2 regions of the Halarsenatibacter silvermanii genome follow, and region 2 is predicted to be linked to the other one. Evidence: riboswitches for the same ligand, from Rfam matches in the RefSeq annotation. Region 2 holds a riboswitch; the other holds the start of a gene.

Evidence for each region. A riboswitch is a leader RNA that binds a small molecule or an ion and turns the genes downstream of it on or off. The one in region 2 is predicted to bind glycine.
Region 1: another riboswitch for glycine. It lies ahead of gcvT (glycine cleavage system aminomethyltransferase GcvT); the one in region 2 lies ahead of BLT15_RS06435 (glycine/sarcosine/betaine reductase component B subunit).

What each region holds. Positions count from the first base shown of each region.
Region 1 covers NZ_FNGO01000015.1:39,643-47,686, forward strand. The annotation lists gene BLT15_RS08690 (tetratricopeptide repeat protein) at 1-486, opposite strand, end outside; gene gcvPB (aminomethyl-transferring glycine dehydrogenase subunit GcvPB) at 637-2,085, opposite strand; gene gcvPA (aminomethyl-transferring glycine dehydrogenase subunit GcvPA) at 2,082-3,440, opposite strand; gene gcvH (glycine cleavage system protein GcvH) at 3,441-3,827, opposite strand; gene gcvT (glycine cleavage system aminomethyltransferase GcvT) at 4,355-5,428, opposite strand; glycine riboswitch at 5,529-5,621, opposite strand; gene BLT15_RS08715 (potassium channel family protein) at 5,847-6,506, opposite strand; gene BLT15_RS08720 (ParB/RepB/Spo0J family partition protein) at 6,746-7,720, opposite strand; gene BLT15_RS08725 (ParA family protein) at 7,713-8,044, opposite strand, start outside.
Region 2 covers NZ_FNGO01000009.1:88,878-96,921, forward strand. The annotation lists gene BLT15_RS06410 (iron-containing alcohol dehydrogenase) at 1-264, shown strand, start outside; gene grdD (glycine/sarcosine/betaine reductase complex component C subunit alpha) at 485-1,630, opposite strand; gene grdC (glycine/sarcosine/betaine reductase complex component C subunit beta) at 1,666-3,228, opposite strand; gene trxA (thioredoxin TrxA) at 3,247-3,564, opposite strand; gene trxB (thioredoxin-disulfide reductase) at 3,666-4,877, opposite strand; glycine riboswitch at 5,215-5,321, shown strand; gene BLT15_RS06435 (glycine/sarcosine/betaine reductase component B subunit) at 5,518-6,801, shown strand; gene grdB (glycine reductase complex selenoprotein B) at 6,847-8,044, shown strand, end outside.

The DNA.
Region 1 (8,044 bases), on a different contig from region 2:
GCCAGGATCGCGGTAAAAAGGCCTGCTGTCGGTTTTGAGTGAGAAAGTTCCCCGCTTTTGAGCCTTCTTTAAAAATTTGATTGAATCTTTATATTCTCCGCCCTCACGCTTAATAACACCTAGATTATTGTAGGCGGGTCCGTACTCGGGATTGATCTCTAAAGCCTGCCGGTAAAGCTTTTCAGCTCTGTCCAGCTCCCCTGCCTCTTTGGCAAGATTGCCCAGATTGCTGAGTGCAGGAGGATAATCCGGGTCCTGATTCAAAGCGCGCTCCAGCAGATTTTCTCCTTCATCTGTTCTGCCGGCTCTGATCTGTATCACTGCCAGCTTGTTTAAAGCCGGAACAAATTTTTCATCTTCTGCCAGAATTTTATCGAGAATTTGCTCGGCTTTTGAAGTCTTTCCCCTTTTAATCATCTCCTCCGCCCGCCTGTAATCCTTCGCTATCTCTTCGGAGGTTTTATCGATATGTTCTTCTTTGCGCATGCCAAAAAGCACCTCCAGCAGCCGCCGTCTGCATTTATAGCATTATATCACAGCCGCCGCAGGATAAAAAGGCGCTCCATGCCCGGGCAAAACCGGGGCAGGAGCGCCCTGTTTTGTGATGTGATCATTCAATTATCAACTTCAGTCTCATTATCCCCAGCAGAGATCGGGGTTTCTGGCCGCTTCAGCCTCATCAAGATGCCCGACCGGGGCCTCATGAGGAGCATTTTTAACCATCTCAGGGTCTTCTTCTGCTTCTCTGGCTATAGTTTTCATGATATCAGCAAAGTTATCCAGCGATTCTTTGTTCTCAGTCTCCGTCGGCTCCGTCATCATAGCTTCTTCGACGACCAGCGGGAAGTATATGGTGGGAGCGTACTGATTGTAATCCAGCAGACGTTTGGCGATATTCTGGGTTGTAACTCCGTGTTCTTTCTTTTGCTTGCGTCCCGATATAACGAACTCGTGAAAGCTGTCAGCTGCAAAGGGCAGATCAAATTCATCGATGAGCTGCTGCTTGAGGTAATTAGCATTGAGTACAGCGTTTTCCGATACCCTTTTAAGACCTCCGGCTCCCTGGCCGCGAATGTAGGCATATGCCTTCAACATGACTGCATAGTTGCCGTTAAAAGCATGGACTTTGCCCAGCGATTTGGGCCTGTCGCTGTCCCAGTAATACTCATCATCTTCTTTAGAAAGCACAGGAGCAGGAATATAGGGTTTTAATTCCTCCTTTACAGCTACCGGGCCGGATCCGGGACCGCCGCCTCCATGAGGGGTGGAAAAGGTCTTATGCAGATTGTAATGAATCACATCAAAATTCATATCTCCGGGGCGCGCATAGCCCATTACAGCATTCATGTTAGCTCCATCATAATAGAGAAGACCCCCGGCTTCATGAACAATCTCGGCTATTTCCCTGATATCCTTTTCAAAGATTCCCAGCGTGTTGGGGTTGGTGAGCATGAGCGCGGCCACATCTTCATCAGCTGCTTCTTCCAGCTCATCGAGATCGATCATTCCTCTGTCGTTTGATTCAATCTCAACCACTTCCATACCGCACATGGTGGCAGTAGCCGGATTGGTTCCATGAGCTGAATCAGGTACTATTACCTTATTTCGATCGCCTTCTCCGTTATCTTCGAGATAATTCAATATAATCTGCAGGCCAACGTATTCCCCGTGTGCTCCGGAGGCTGGCTGGAGACTGACCTCATCCATACCGCTGATTTCGGCCAGATATTGTTTTAGTTCGTAGAGAAGCGAAAGTGAGCCCTGAACATGTCTTTCCGGTTGATAGGGATGAAGCATGGTAAGCCCGGGTATTCTGGCAATATCCTCATTAACCTTGGGGTTGTACTTCATGGTGCAGGAACCCAGCGGGTATATGCCGGAATCGACACCATAGTTGAGTTCTGAGAGACTCGTGAAATGTCTGACAACATCAACCTCGCTGACCTCCGGCAGCCCGGGCGCCTCATCACGAAGAGCCCATCCGGGCAGGTTTTCGCCGGGATCGACTTCGGGCACTTCTATCTCTGGCAGCGAATAACCCGTTCTGCCCGGTGTGCTGTAATCCTTCAATAAAGGTTCCTTCATTGCAGCACCACCTCCAGGGTGGAAACGTAATTATCCAGATCCTCTTTATATTTTTTCTCCGTCACATTAACCAATAGTCCTTCGACCTCTCCGAACTGCGAAAGATCGACCCCGGGCAGGATCCCTCTTTCTATCATTCCCTTTTCAATTTCGGCTGCAGATTTATCGGTCTTCATCCAGAACTCATGGAAGTGATTGTCGCCGTTGACTATCTCAACACCTTCCAATTCAGCCAGCTGATCCTTGAGATAGCGAGTCTTCTGATAGCAGTGATCGGCCACATCCTGAAGTCCCTGTTTGCCCATCGCTCCCATATAAATTGCGGCCATGACGACGTTCAGATTTTCGTTGGTGCAAATATTTGATGTTGCCCTCTCTCTACGGATATGCTGCTCCCGGGTCTGCATGGTCATTACAAAGCCCTCGTTGCCTTCATCATCAGTGGTGCGGCCAGAAAGACGTCCCGGCATTTTTCGCAGCAGCCTTCTATCATCTCTTATGGCCAGGTATCCCAGGTAGGGGCCGCCGTAATTAACCACATTGCCCAGAGGTTGAGCTTCTCCCACTGCGATATCAGCACCGAGCTCTCCCGGCGGAGTCAGCATACCTAAAGCTATGGGATTGGCAACAACGATAAGCTGAGTGTCGCTGTCCTCCAGAGCATCGTTTAACTTCTCGATATCTTCTATTGCTCCAAAAAAGTTAGGATATTGAACTACGACTGCAGCAGTTTCCGCATCAACAGCATCGATAATTTCATCGACTTTAACTACAGGTTCCTCCTCGTGCATCTCTATCTCATTAAAATCTATATCCTGAGGATATCCGTAGGTGCGGGCCACTCGACGATAGGCCGGATGAACAGTGCTCGAAAGAACAACTTTATCGCTGCGGGTAAATCGCGCTGCCATTAACACCGCTTCTCCGACAGCAGAACCTCCATCGAGCAGCGAAGCATTAGAGATCCCCATCCCGGTCAGTTCACATATCATGCTCTGATATTCATAAATTGTCTGCAGAGTTCCCTGGCTGAGTTCGGCCTGATAAGGGGTATAAGAGGTGTAAAATTCCTGGCGCAGTACCAGATGATCGATAATAGCCGGCAGATAATGATCATAGGAACCGGCTCCCAGATAACTATCTATTTCCCCCAGGCTCAAGTTGCGCTCGGCCTTTTCCTGAGCCAGCTCGACCAGCTCCATTTCCGACATTCCTTCGGGAATTTCAAAGGGACGATCCAGCATGACCTCCTCAGGTATGGCAGAAAATAATTCTTCTACATCTTCCGCGCCTATGGCAGAAAGCATTTCCTCCCGTTCCCGGTCGGTGTTGGAGATATAAGAAATATTACTCATTTAGGCTTCCTCCTCCAGATAATCCTGATATTCTTCAGCATCCATGAGCTCATCAAGTTCGGATTCATCGCTGAGCTCAATTTTAACAATCCACCCTCCTTCATAGGGTTCATCATTGATAAGCTCAGGGCTGTCGAGCAGATCTTCATTGACCTCCACGACCGTACCGCTGACCGGTGTGTAAACATCGGAAACAGCCTTGACAGACTCGATAACACCAAAGTTTTCATGTTTGTCGAATTCGTCGCCTTCCTGAGGCATCTCAACAAAAACAATATCTCCCAGCTCTTCCTGAGCATGATCCGTTAAACCAACTTTGCCAGAGCCATCCTCCACGGCTATCCATTCATGATCTTCCGTATAGCAGTAATCTTCCGGTACTTCCATATTATCCGCCTCCTGTTGTGATTTTTTATAAGGATCTTCTTGTATTCAGTTGGATAATAGGTGTGTAAAACCTCATTTTAATTGTGCTGTAAGATATAAAGCTTCGTTCACAATGAAATTTTTCCCCGGTTTAAGTTTAGTTGTCGGCCAAAAAATTGCGCTCCCTTCGCGAAAGCTCGTCCTTGAGCTCCCGCTCAGCCCGGCACATCCTGAGCCGGGGACACTATTTTTTGGCCGTGGACTCAACCTGAGTTTCGAAAAATTTCGAGTATCACTTTGCTTTATATCTTCCAGCCACTATTGTCATGATAGCGGTCTTATACGATATCTATCAACTGATAACAAGAAGATCCTTTTATAAATCATCTGATGCTAAAATTTCATATATATATGAATCTTCTCCATATCAGCTGGTTTAATATATCTTAGTCATATTCATACTGCTTATTACTGGAAGCTGACACGAACTTTGAAATTTTAACCAGCTGTTTCGGAGAAGAGCCATATTTATTAAACCATTTTGCAGGTTATATAAAAGGTGTCTTCACAATTTCGGCAGCCAGAGAACGCCCTCTTACTTCAATCTCAATCTCTCTGCCCACTTCAGAATATTCCTTATCTATATAAGCAAGGCCAATATTCTCCTCCAGACTGGGAGAATAAGAACCGCTGGTAACCTCTCCAATCTCTTTATCACCGCTGAGAACTGCATAACCATTGCGGGCTATGCCTCTTTCCCGAACTATAAAACCGGCCAGCTCTTTATCATATCCTTCTTCTCTGATCTCCACCAGGGCTTCCCGGCCAATAAAATCGCCTCCGTCAAAATCAACCGTCCAGCTCAAATTGGCCATCAGCGGGTGAATTTCCTCTGAAAGCTCGTGGCCATAAAGACAGAGCGTTTTTTCCAGCCTGAGAGTGTCACGTGCCCCCAGTCCTGTCGGCTGAATATCATGGCTTTTCCCGGATTCCATTATCCGCTGCCAGACATTATCAGCCTCTTTGGCGGCAAAATAAAGTTCAAAACCGTCTTCGCCCGTATATCCGGTTCGAGAAATTATGGTATCCACTCCGGCTATTTTCCCCTGGCTGAACTGAAATGGGTCGATTTCACCGAGCTCACAATCCGCCTGAGAGTTTAATACTTCTTCTGCAGCAGGCCCCTGCAGGGCGAGCAGAGCATATTCTTCGGTTCTATCATCGACCTCGACATCAGTAAAACTTTTTTCTTTTATCCATTCAAAATCTTTTTCTCGATTGGCTGCATTGACAACCAGGAGTAATTCATCTTCGGCCATCCGATATATCATCAGATCATCGACGACTCCCCCATGCTCATAGCACATGGGTGAATAAACCACAGATCCAGCTGACATATCAGCTATACTGTTTGTCAGCAGGTAATCAGCGCACTCTGCTGCTCTCTCGCCGGTCAGAAAAATCTCACCCATATGAGATACGTCAAAGAGACCGCAGTTCTTTCTAACATTGCGGTGTTCTTTGATAATTCCTTCGTACTCAACGGGCATCTCCCAGCCGCCAAAATCCGTCATGCTGGCTTCCAGCTCTTCATGCCGATGATAAAGCGGGGTTCTTTTAATTTTTAACCACCTCCATCAAATATTTTCCTCCAGAGAATCAAAATAGGGGAGGCTATAAATTAATATAGCCTCCCCTGTCCAGTTAACCTGTCCAGAGATCCGTCCATCCAGGATTCTTAAGCCTGAGAGTTTCGGTTCCCGCAGGAACCTTGCACCTTCGGCGCCCAAATAGGGACTCTCTCCTGAACTTCAACCGGAATCGACATATTGTGTTGATATGTCAGCAGGTATAGGTCTGTATATGATATTTTCAAAAATGGTATATTGATTTACTTCCGTAAAAATCGCTTGCTCCCAGAATACTTTCTCTGACTCATTATATATATTCTTTTTAAACAGCAGAATTCCTTCCTATAAATTCAGATTTTTTATATATTATAAATAAATGAATTAATAATTATCTCCGACAATTTTGCTGTTATTCGGGATTGAAAAGGTTTTCTACATCCTCCTTTACCTCATTGCGGGCCAGACAAATTATCAAATCATCTTTGAATAACCTGGTATTCCCCCGGGGAACCAGCGGGGAATCGCCCCGCAGAACAGAGGCAAAAACCACTTCCTGCGGCATATCGATTTCTTTTAATTTCTTACCTTCGACAGGTGAGTTCTCAGCCACCGTGAGCCTGAAAAGATTGAGACCGTCAAGATCATGGTAAAGGAGCTCTTTCATATCCTTAACTTTGACTTCCTGATCTACCAGCGCAGAAAGTATAGAGGCGCTGCTTACGGCGACATTTACTCCCAGCCAGTCGAAAAGCTTTTCATTGCCGGGGGTATTGACGGTGGTGAAGGTTCGATCGACCCCAAATGTTCTTTCGGCGATTTGACATATAACAAGATTATCCTGATCATCTTTGGTAACCGCTAAAACCACATCAGCTTTTTCTGCGCCCGCTTTTTCCAGCACATCGGCATCAGCTCCATCTCCCTGAACAGTTTCGATATCAAAGCGGTCCTGGAGCCGCTGACATTTATTTTCATCCATCTCAACCAGAATGATGTCATGCTCGTCTCTATTCAGATCATTGATTAAATATCTGCCCATTTTGCCGCCCCCGACAATTATTATATTCATGAATTATAACACCCCTATCAATTAAGATGGTTGGATCTTCTCCATATAAGGATAGAATATAGTTTTGGGCATATTCATATTCCTTATTTTTGGAAGTTACAAGGCTCTGTTCACAGTGAAATTTTTCCTGATAACCGAGTATATATGGCTATTTCACCAACTGTTCTATAGAAGAATCAGATGGTTTAACTTAAGCCTGCTGTCAGGACGATCAAAAAATCAGGATCGGATCTGAAATCTTATTCTTCAAACTTTTGGAGCAGATTTTCCAGCTGATCCAGGCTATCAGCTTTTATATGCAGCTGCCAGCTCTCCTCATCCTCTTTTATTTTTATCTCCAGAGGCAGCATTCTGGACAGCTGTTTTTCCAGGCTGCTGCGGCGGACCTGCCTGCTTTTGTCTTCTACCCCTCCATCTGAATGCCTTACATCGATCTCATCTTCATCCAGCTGTTCTCCTGGTTCAGAGGTTTCAGTTTTGACTTTTTGGGACAGCCTGTCAATATTCAATAACTCTTTATCTTTCCGCTCCCCTGACTCTTCGGCGCTTTTTTTGAGCCTGGAAACATACTTCTCGGTTTCTCTCACACTCATCTTCTCTTCCATGATCTTTTCAGCTGCTTTTATCTGCTGATCTTTGCTGTCAATACCGGCCAGAGTTCTGGCCTGTCCGGCTGATAATGTTTCACGTGAAACATATTCCTGTACCTCGAGAGGGAGTTTGAGCAATCTGAGTGAATTGCTGATACTTGAACGACTTCTGCCCAGGCGCGAGGATAATTCAGCCTGGGTGAGATCAAGCTCTTCAAGAAGCTGTTTATAAGCGCGAGCCTCTTCCAGCGGATTGAGATCTTTCCGATGAATATTCTCTATCAGAGCAAGTTCCATCATTTTATCTTGATCCAGATCTCTAACCAGAGCCGGAATCCTTTCCAGGCCGGCTTTTCTGGCAGCCCTCCAGCGTCTTTCCCCGGCCACAAGATAATATCCTTCCCCGGAGGTGGTGAGAATAACAGGCTGCAGAATCCCGTTTTCCCGGACTGATTCAGCGAGTTCTTCCAGCTCTTCTTCAGCAGCCGCATTATCTCTGGGCTGATAGGGATTGGGCTCAATTCTCTCGAGATTTATATCCTTCAACTCCTGATCATGCTCCCCTTTGCTTCCCAGCAGAGCATCGAGTCCCCGGCCCAGTCGACTCTTTTTTTCTTCATTCATTCTCGAGCACCTCCTCTGCCAGCTGACTGTAAGCTTTTGCGCCCCGGGAAGAAGGATCATAGGCAAATATTGATTGACCGAAGCTGGGAGCTTCGCTTAATCTGACATTTCTGGGTATTACCGTCTCATAAAGTCTGTCGGAAAAAAACTTCTCAACCTCCTCGCTCACCTGAGAGGAGAGATTGGTGCGGGCATCGTACATGGTTAAAAGCACACCTCTGATTTTTAGAGAGGGATTTAAATTGTTCTGGACAAGCTCAACTGTATCCAGAAGCTGTCCTAAACCTTCTAAAGCATAATATTCACACTGTATTGGTATAATAA
Region 2 (8,044 bases):
CTGGCAGATAAGGGAAAATACAGGAGAATATATAATTATATCAGCAGAAAAGAGGCGGAGGGATTTTCACCCGGGCTTTTAGCAGAAAAAGTATATGAGCTAAATGAGAAACTGGGAAATCCCGGCTCTTTATCGGAGCTGGATGTTGACCCTGATTGTATTCCCGAGATGGCAGAAGATGCCATGAAAAGCGGGAACGTGAAGATCAATCCCCGGCAGACAGACTTTGATGATATATGTCGGTTATATCAAAAGGCACTTTGAAAAATTCCTCCCGGGAAGCATCGCAGACAAATAGCTGGAGATTGTGACGGGTCTGTACCTCCTGAGCCGGGGACACTATTTTTTGGCCCTGGACTTAACCTGAATTTCGAAAAATTTCGAGTATCACTTTGCTTTATATCTTCCAGCCATTATTGTCATGATAGTGATCTTTTACGATATCCATCTCCGGCGGCAGACCTGCATAAAAAAAGGGCAGGCTTTAAATATATCCCTTTTTTTCAAGATGGCTGCGAGCTGCCTTTTGGTCCTCCCTGGCTACCATGACCACCGGGCCCGAACAGCCCATGCCGGTCTCGGCATAGATATCCTCCTGCCAGAGAGACTGGCGGGCCTTTTCTATATCGAGAACATCGAGGCCGGCGATCTCGGCATCCGTGTTCTTTTCGGGCGGCGCGGAGATATCTTCATCGCCGGCGGTTTTTTCATCCCTGTCTTCAGCTAAAATATCTTCCAGGCCGGCCGTGCGAGCTTCCTGCAGCACTTTTTCATATTTCTCAAGCAAATTTCCCCGTTTTGCTTCTGCTATATATTTTATGGCGCCGGAGATAACCGCAGCTCCGGAAGCGCGGGAGATGATACCGATTATCCCGTCCTGACCTTCGCCTATGCCCGGACCGTAGCCAAAGCCGACTACTTCGCGGTTTCCTCCGCCCTCCCGCGCGGAGAAAAGCTTCATCAATAGATTGCCGGTCAGAGTATCGCAGACCATGACATCGCAGCTGCCCAGCAGCAGATCGTTGCCCCGCATAACGCGGCCGCCGTCGCCGCGCGCCGATTCTGCAAATTTTATCCCCAGGCCGTTTTCCTGCAACTCGAGCAGTTTCTGCTCGGTCTTCCGGGCTCCTTCCACATTCAAAATACCCAGTTCAGGCTCATCTATGCCTAAAGCCCCGGCGGAGGCCAGCCCTGCCAGAGCATTTTTAACCATGGCTTCAACCCGGTCGGAGGCGCTGGAACCGGTGGTGGTGGCGATGAGCATCTCCTGACCGCTGCAGGGAGCGATCACCCGGCCCACTGTGGCCGTGCCCAGGGGGAAACTGTAATGGAGGGTGACAGCACAGTCTATCTCGCCGGTTTCTAAAAGCTTCTCCATCCTGGTGTGGGCGCTTTCTAAATCCTGACAGCTGTGGTGTTCTATCCCTGCCGGTTTCTCCCGCCCTATTAAAACCGGCTCTATATAATCAACTTTCTGATCGGCCAGTCGGGCCCCTTTGAGCAGTTCTTTTTCCCCGTGTTCGCTGCCGGGGGTTGTCAGCCCGACCCGTATTTTCTCTTTGCAGTCGCCCTTTTCCAGTCCATCAGCTATTTCCAGCAGTGCCTCTGCCACTTTTTCCTTATTTTCCATCATTACCACCTCTTCCCTGAGAAAAATTCATTTTATCACTCGCTCTCCTGGCGGAGCCGCTCGCCTATATCTCTCATAGATTGAGCTATTATATTTTTGATCTCCTCTTTATCGATCTCACCTCCGGCTTCAGGTCCTCCATCATCGTCGATCTCGCCGGAGTTTCTCTCCAGCAGAAAGGAAATCCCGTCGAATTGATTGGTTATTCGGCCCAAAAAGAGGCTGCCCTTGCCGATGATCAGCGCTCTTTCCAGCTCTCCTTTCTCCATCATCTCTGCCGCCGGACCGATAAAGGGAACCCCGGAGGGAATATGACCCTGAGTGGGAGCAAATCCCGGCATTCCGTGTTCATCGACGAAATTCATCATCTCCTGCTTTTCGAGATCGCCGCGCTTTACGCCCAGAGCGGCTATCATTTTGTAGTTCGACTCGGGCACGTTGCCGGCGCCGGCAGGCTCGGTTACCTCAGGGTTTTGCATCTCGACAGAATATTTATCGACGTCGGTAAGGGAGAGGTCGGCCCGATCGAGAGCATCGGTGACCAGCGCGCTGATGACAGCCTGAGGAGAGGAACCTCTGCCGACTGTGTGCCTGCCGGTTATATCGGTACGCAGCACCGGGCTTTCACCGTCATCGCTGCTTACGGAAAAGGCAAAACCGCCCAGAGTATCTTCCAGTACGGGCATATCTTCCTCCAGGTGTGCTTCTCCGTTCATGCCCAGCTTGGCCACAGCTCCTCCTGCCACCACGGCCACCCTATCATAGATATCGGCTTCTACCAGAGCGGCTGCCTGCATCAGAGCATGAGCAGGAGCAGCACAGAAACCGCGCACATCGCTGCCGCTGGCGTTCATGCAGCCGGCTTTTTCGGCTATCGCCTTGGCGAAGTTGCCGCCGCCGCGCTGATTCATGTCTCCGCAGGCTTCCTCCGAACATTCGATGACATAATCTATCCCGTCCAAATCCAGGCCGCCGGCAGCCAGGTGTTTCATGGCCAGAACTCCGCTGGCCTTGGCGGCGATGTTTTCCAGCATGACATGGGCGGAAAGATTTTTATCCTCGCCGTGAGCCTCTTTCACACAGCCGATCAGCTCCCCCTGCCAGCGAAGCGGTTCAGCCCTGCCATCCTCGATAAGCTCTTCGATCTCTGCCAGTCCGGAGCTCTCAGGCTCGAAATCCATATTCTTGAGGACGGGATGGTCCTCGATTTTAGACTCGATTTTGCGGCAGAAATTCTCGGCCAGCAAAACCAGATCAAAAACATCGACCGCCTGCATGAGAGCGTAAAATTCGTCTTCGGGCATTATCTCTCCCCGGGAGCTGAATCGGCCGCCCTGCTCACCGGTAAGCAGATTATCCTGCTCGTACCAGGGAGTCTCGATCTCCTCCAGCTCCTCCGGCAGAATGCCGCCGATATAGGCCTGGTTGGGTGCGTAACGTCTGCACTCCTCAAAATCGCGCAGATAGTTATCGAGCTTATCGAGATAATCCTGTCTGCCGTTCTTGCGGGCTTCAGTCTGAGTTGTTCCGCCTGCCTTAAGAATATTCGGCGTATGGGCCAGCACATAGCTGCTGCCGTCTATCACAGCTTTGCTCATTTACAATCACCTCCCCGATCACAGATATTTCTGCAGCGCATCTTCAACCTCATCTATGGTCAGATCATCTCCGGTCAAATGTTCTTTTTTCTCGCCATCCTCGTAAATTACAATAGAGGGCAGGCCCATGACCTGCTGACCCAGGGCCAGCCTTCTGTTCCCCTGGATATCGAGCGTGGCGAACCTGGCTTCCTCCTCATATTTCTCGGCCAGTTCTTCAAAATCAGGGGCCAGCTCCTTGCAGGGCTCACAGCTTTCGCTCCAAAAATCCACCACGGCCAAACCTTCAGCTTCTAAAATTTCAGTTTCGAAATTGTCTCCATCCAGTTCCAGCATCTTTTTATACCTCCCTATCCTCATAAGATAACAGGAAAAACCTAAAAATTTTACAGTTCCAGTGTTTTCCTTTCACCTTTTGCTTTTTAGCAGATCGCCTCTCAGGCCAGAAGACCTTCCAGATCCTTCGCTGTGGGACGTATAATTCTTTCTTTTTCTTCTCCACCAGCTATGGTTATCACTGTCGGGATCTCTTCCACGCCATAACGGTCGGGGATGAAATCGTTGCCGTAGGCATCTATCCTGACCAGCTCTTTATCTGTTTTTTCCTCGATTTCCAGCTCTTCCAGCAGCCGCATCGCTTCCAGACTGTCGTCATCGGTGGGGCTCCAGAAGAAAACGATCACCTCAGATTCGGTATCCAGCACGTTTTCACGCCAGTGTTCTGTCGCCTCCAGATATTTCTGGCACTCGACTGCGGCTGTGGCCCCGTCTCCGGCAGCGGTGATAACCTGGCGTACGGGCTTCTGGCGGACATCCCCGGCAGCATAGACTCCCGGCACATTTGTCCGCATACCCTCATCGGTGACTATATAACCGGATTGATCGAGTTCTACGCCGGTATCCTCCAGAATTTCGGTGCTCGGTTCCCGGCCTACAAAGATAAAAATACCGTCATAATCGAGTTTTTGCAGCTCTCCGGTTCTGATATTTTCCACCACAGCCTTATCCACCATCTGATCGCCCTCTATGCGTTTGAGGGTGGAATTCCAGACGAAGTCGATTTTATCGTTTTCATAGGCTCTTTCCTGAAACAGACTGTCGGCATCCATTTTTCCTTCCTCGTGGATAACAACAAGAGTCACCCGGCGGGCGAAATTGGTCAGATAAATAGCCTCTTCCACGGCCGAGTTGCCGTTGCCGACAACCATCACATCGAGATCGACAAAAAATTCGGCATCGCAGGTGGCGCAGTAGGAGACACCGCGTCCCTGCAGCTCTTTCTCGCCCGGTATGTCCAGTTTTCTGGGTTCTGCGCCGGTGGCGATTAATATGCTGCGGGTATGATAGGTTTTGCCGTCTTTGGTCATCACTTTTTTAGGAGAACTCTCCAGATCCAGCCTCTGAACTTCACCATCGGCGGTCAAAGCGCCAAATTTTCGGGCGTGTTCTTTGAAATTTTTGGCCAGTTCCGGGGCCGTGATATCCGTAAAACCCGGATAATTTTCCATCTCCTCATAATCGGTCAGCTGTCCGCCGGCGCTGTCGCTTTCTAAAACCAGCGTCTTTAACTTCGAGCGCGCGGCATACACCGCCGCGGAAAGCCCGGCCGGACCGCCGCCTGCTATCACCAGATCATAAATTTTATCCAAGGCAGCCAGCTCCTTTCCTGATCGACCATTATTTTTTTAATTGTATTTAAGAAAGTGATTTAGTGCACAACTTTATCTATATTAAAACAGAATTTTTGACCGCTGTCAAACACTCAATCCCGGCTAAAATGCCCTTTTTTCTCCTTTTCAGCAGCAATATCGCCCAATATCGACTCGAAAGCGGCCTATTTATAGTTTTATCAGGGCAAAAGTTCTACTTGACAGACTTAAATTTTTTATTTATAATTAAACACGAAATGACTTTGTGAGAAATTTATTAAACCGAGGTGGTCCCGAAGTATACTGCGGGAAACAGAAAAATGGATAATGCGGATGGTTGAAGGAGATGGGAGAGTGCCGCCTCTGGCGGCCGCCGAAGGGGTAAGCCGGCTGTTTTTCTCGACGGTCGGTGAAACTCTCAGGCAGCAGGACCATTTCCGGACATCTCTCTGGAGAAGAAAATTTCCGAAGGGGCAGCCCGCCGGACAGCTAATTTTGCCGTATCAAGCCGACCGGCCGGGTAATCTCTCAGGTGATCTGACAGAGCAGCGATGAGGGTGAATTTCTCTCATTGCTGCTTTTTTTATCTCACAGCTTAAGCCATGTCCGAAGCTTTCAATAACGAGGGGGGATTGCAGATATGAAGCTGGAACTGGGAAGAATAAAGATAGAAGAGGTCGAGCTGGGTTCAGAAAACGGAATCGAGGACGGCAAACTTTCTATCGATGAGGATGAGCTGGTTCAGCTCATCTGTGAGGACAGCCGGATAAAATCGGTCGAGCTGACCCTGGCCAGACCGGGAGAGAGCACCAGAATCATTCCGGTCAAAGACGTCATCGAGCCTCGCTGCAAGGTAGAGGGCGGCGAAGTATTTCCCGGCTTTGTCGGTGAAAATCAGGTGATGGGCAGCGGCCGCACGCTGGTTTTGGAAAATACCGCGGTGGTGACGACCGGCGATATCGTCGGCTATCAGGAGGGCACGATCGAGATGAGCGGACCGGGGGCGGAGTACACACCTTTTTCGGAGACGCTCAATATCGTGATCGACTGCGAGGTCGAGGATGATATAGAGGATCATAGACACGAGGAAGTTCTGCGGATCATGGGGCTGAAAGCGGCCCAACATATCGGCAGGATAGCCCGCGGAACCGAGCCTGACACCATCGAAGAGTACGAGCAGCCGGCCCTGAATGAAGCTGCAGGCGGCGGCGATTATCTGCCCCGGGTCGGTTATATTTACATGCTGCAAAGCCAGGGGCTTTTACACGATACCTACGTTTATTCGGTCGATGCCAAGGAAATTTTGCCCACCATCATCTCACCGACCGAGGTTATGGATGGAGCCATAGTCAGCGGCAACTGCGTATCGGCCTGCGATAAAAATACCACCTATTTTCATCAGAACAACCCGGTGATCGAAGAACTCTATCGCGAGGACGGCCGGACTTTGAATTTTGTTGGCACGATCATTACCAACGAAAACGTTACTCTTGATGACAAGGAGAGGTCCTCCGATTTCACCGCCCGGCTGGCCGAACAGCTCGATTTAGATGCGGCCATCGTCAGCGAAGAGGGTTTCGGCAATCCCGACGCCGATCTGATCATGAACTGCCGCAAGCTGGAAGGACGAGATATAAAGACAGTTCTGCTCACCGATGAATTTGCCGGCAGCGATGGAGCCTCCCAATCACTGGCCGATTCGACACCGGAAGGGGATGCAGTCGTCTCCACCGGCAATGCCAATGAGATAATAAGGCTGCCCGCCATGGAAAGGGTGATCGGTCAGGATAAATTTGCCGACAGCATGGCAGGCGGTTTCGAGGGAAGTTTAAAAGAGGACGGCAGCATCGAAGTTGAGATACAGGCTATCATAGGGGCTACCAATGAACTCGGATTCGGTTATCTGACCGCCCGGGAATATTGAGAGCGGGCGGCAGCTAAATTACTCGCTTTGAAATCACGAGGAGGGATGAAAGTGGCTGAAAGAAAAGCGGTTCATTATCTAAATCAGTTTTTTGGCGGCATCGGCGGCGAAGAGGCAGCCGATACGCCTCCGCGCCTAAAATCAGAGCCTGTGGGTCCGGCGGGGGCGCTCAATGCGCAGCTCGATGACTGCTGCGAGGTGGTGAGCACGATTATCTGCGGTGATGATTACTTCAGCGAAAACGAGGGGGAGGCCCTGGCTGCCATAGAGGATATGCTCACCGATATAAATCCCGACATAATAATAGCAGGACCGGCTTTTAATGCCGGCAGATACGGGATGGCCTGCGGGGCTGTGGCTCAAAAAGCAGACGAGCTCGGACTGCCCGTGGTATCGGGCATTTATCCGGAGAATCCCGGTTATGAGATGTACAGAAACCACGCCTATTTCGTGGAGACACCCGACAGCGCGGCCGGCATGAGAGATGCCCTGCCGGATATGGCCAGTCTGGTAAAGCGATATTTCGAAACCGACGGCAATCCGGGCGGTCCGGAAGAGGCCGATTATCTGCCGCGGGGGCTCAGAAAGAATATCTTTGTCGAAACAAGAGGGGCCCGGCGGGCTGTCGATATGCTGCTAAATAAAATAAAAGAAGAGGACTATAAGTCGGAATATCCCATGCCGGCCTTCGATACGGTCAAGCCAGCTGAACCTCTGACCGATCTCAGCCAGGCCAAAATAGCCCTGGTTACTTCAGGCGGCATAGTTCCGGACGGAAACCCGGACAGTATAGAGGCTTCGAGCGCGTCAAAATACGGCAAATACAGCCTGAAAGAATTTGATGATCTCAGCGAAGATAGTCATGATACCGCTCACGGAGGTTATGATCCTGTTTACGCCAGCGAGGATGCCGATCGCGTGCTGCCGCTTGATGTCATGCGGGAGCTGGAAGAGGAAGGCGAGATAGGCGAGCTGCACGACTATTTTTACACTACCGTGGGCAACGGTACCGCCGTGGCCAGCGCCAGAGAATTTGCTCAAGATATAGCCAGCGATCTGGAAGCAGCCGACGTCGAGGGCGTGGTGCTCACCTCCACCTGAGGAACCTGCACTCGTTGCGGTGCAACGATGGTGAAAGAGCTGGAGAAGGCCGGATTTACCGTGGTCCATATAGCTTCTATCGTGCCCATTTCCAAAACGGTGGGAGCCAACCGAATAGTGCCGGCGGTGGCTATTCCTCATC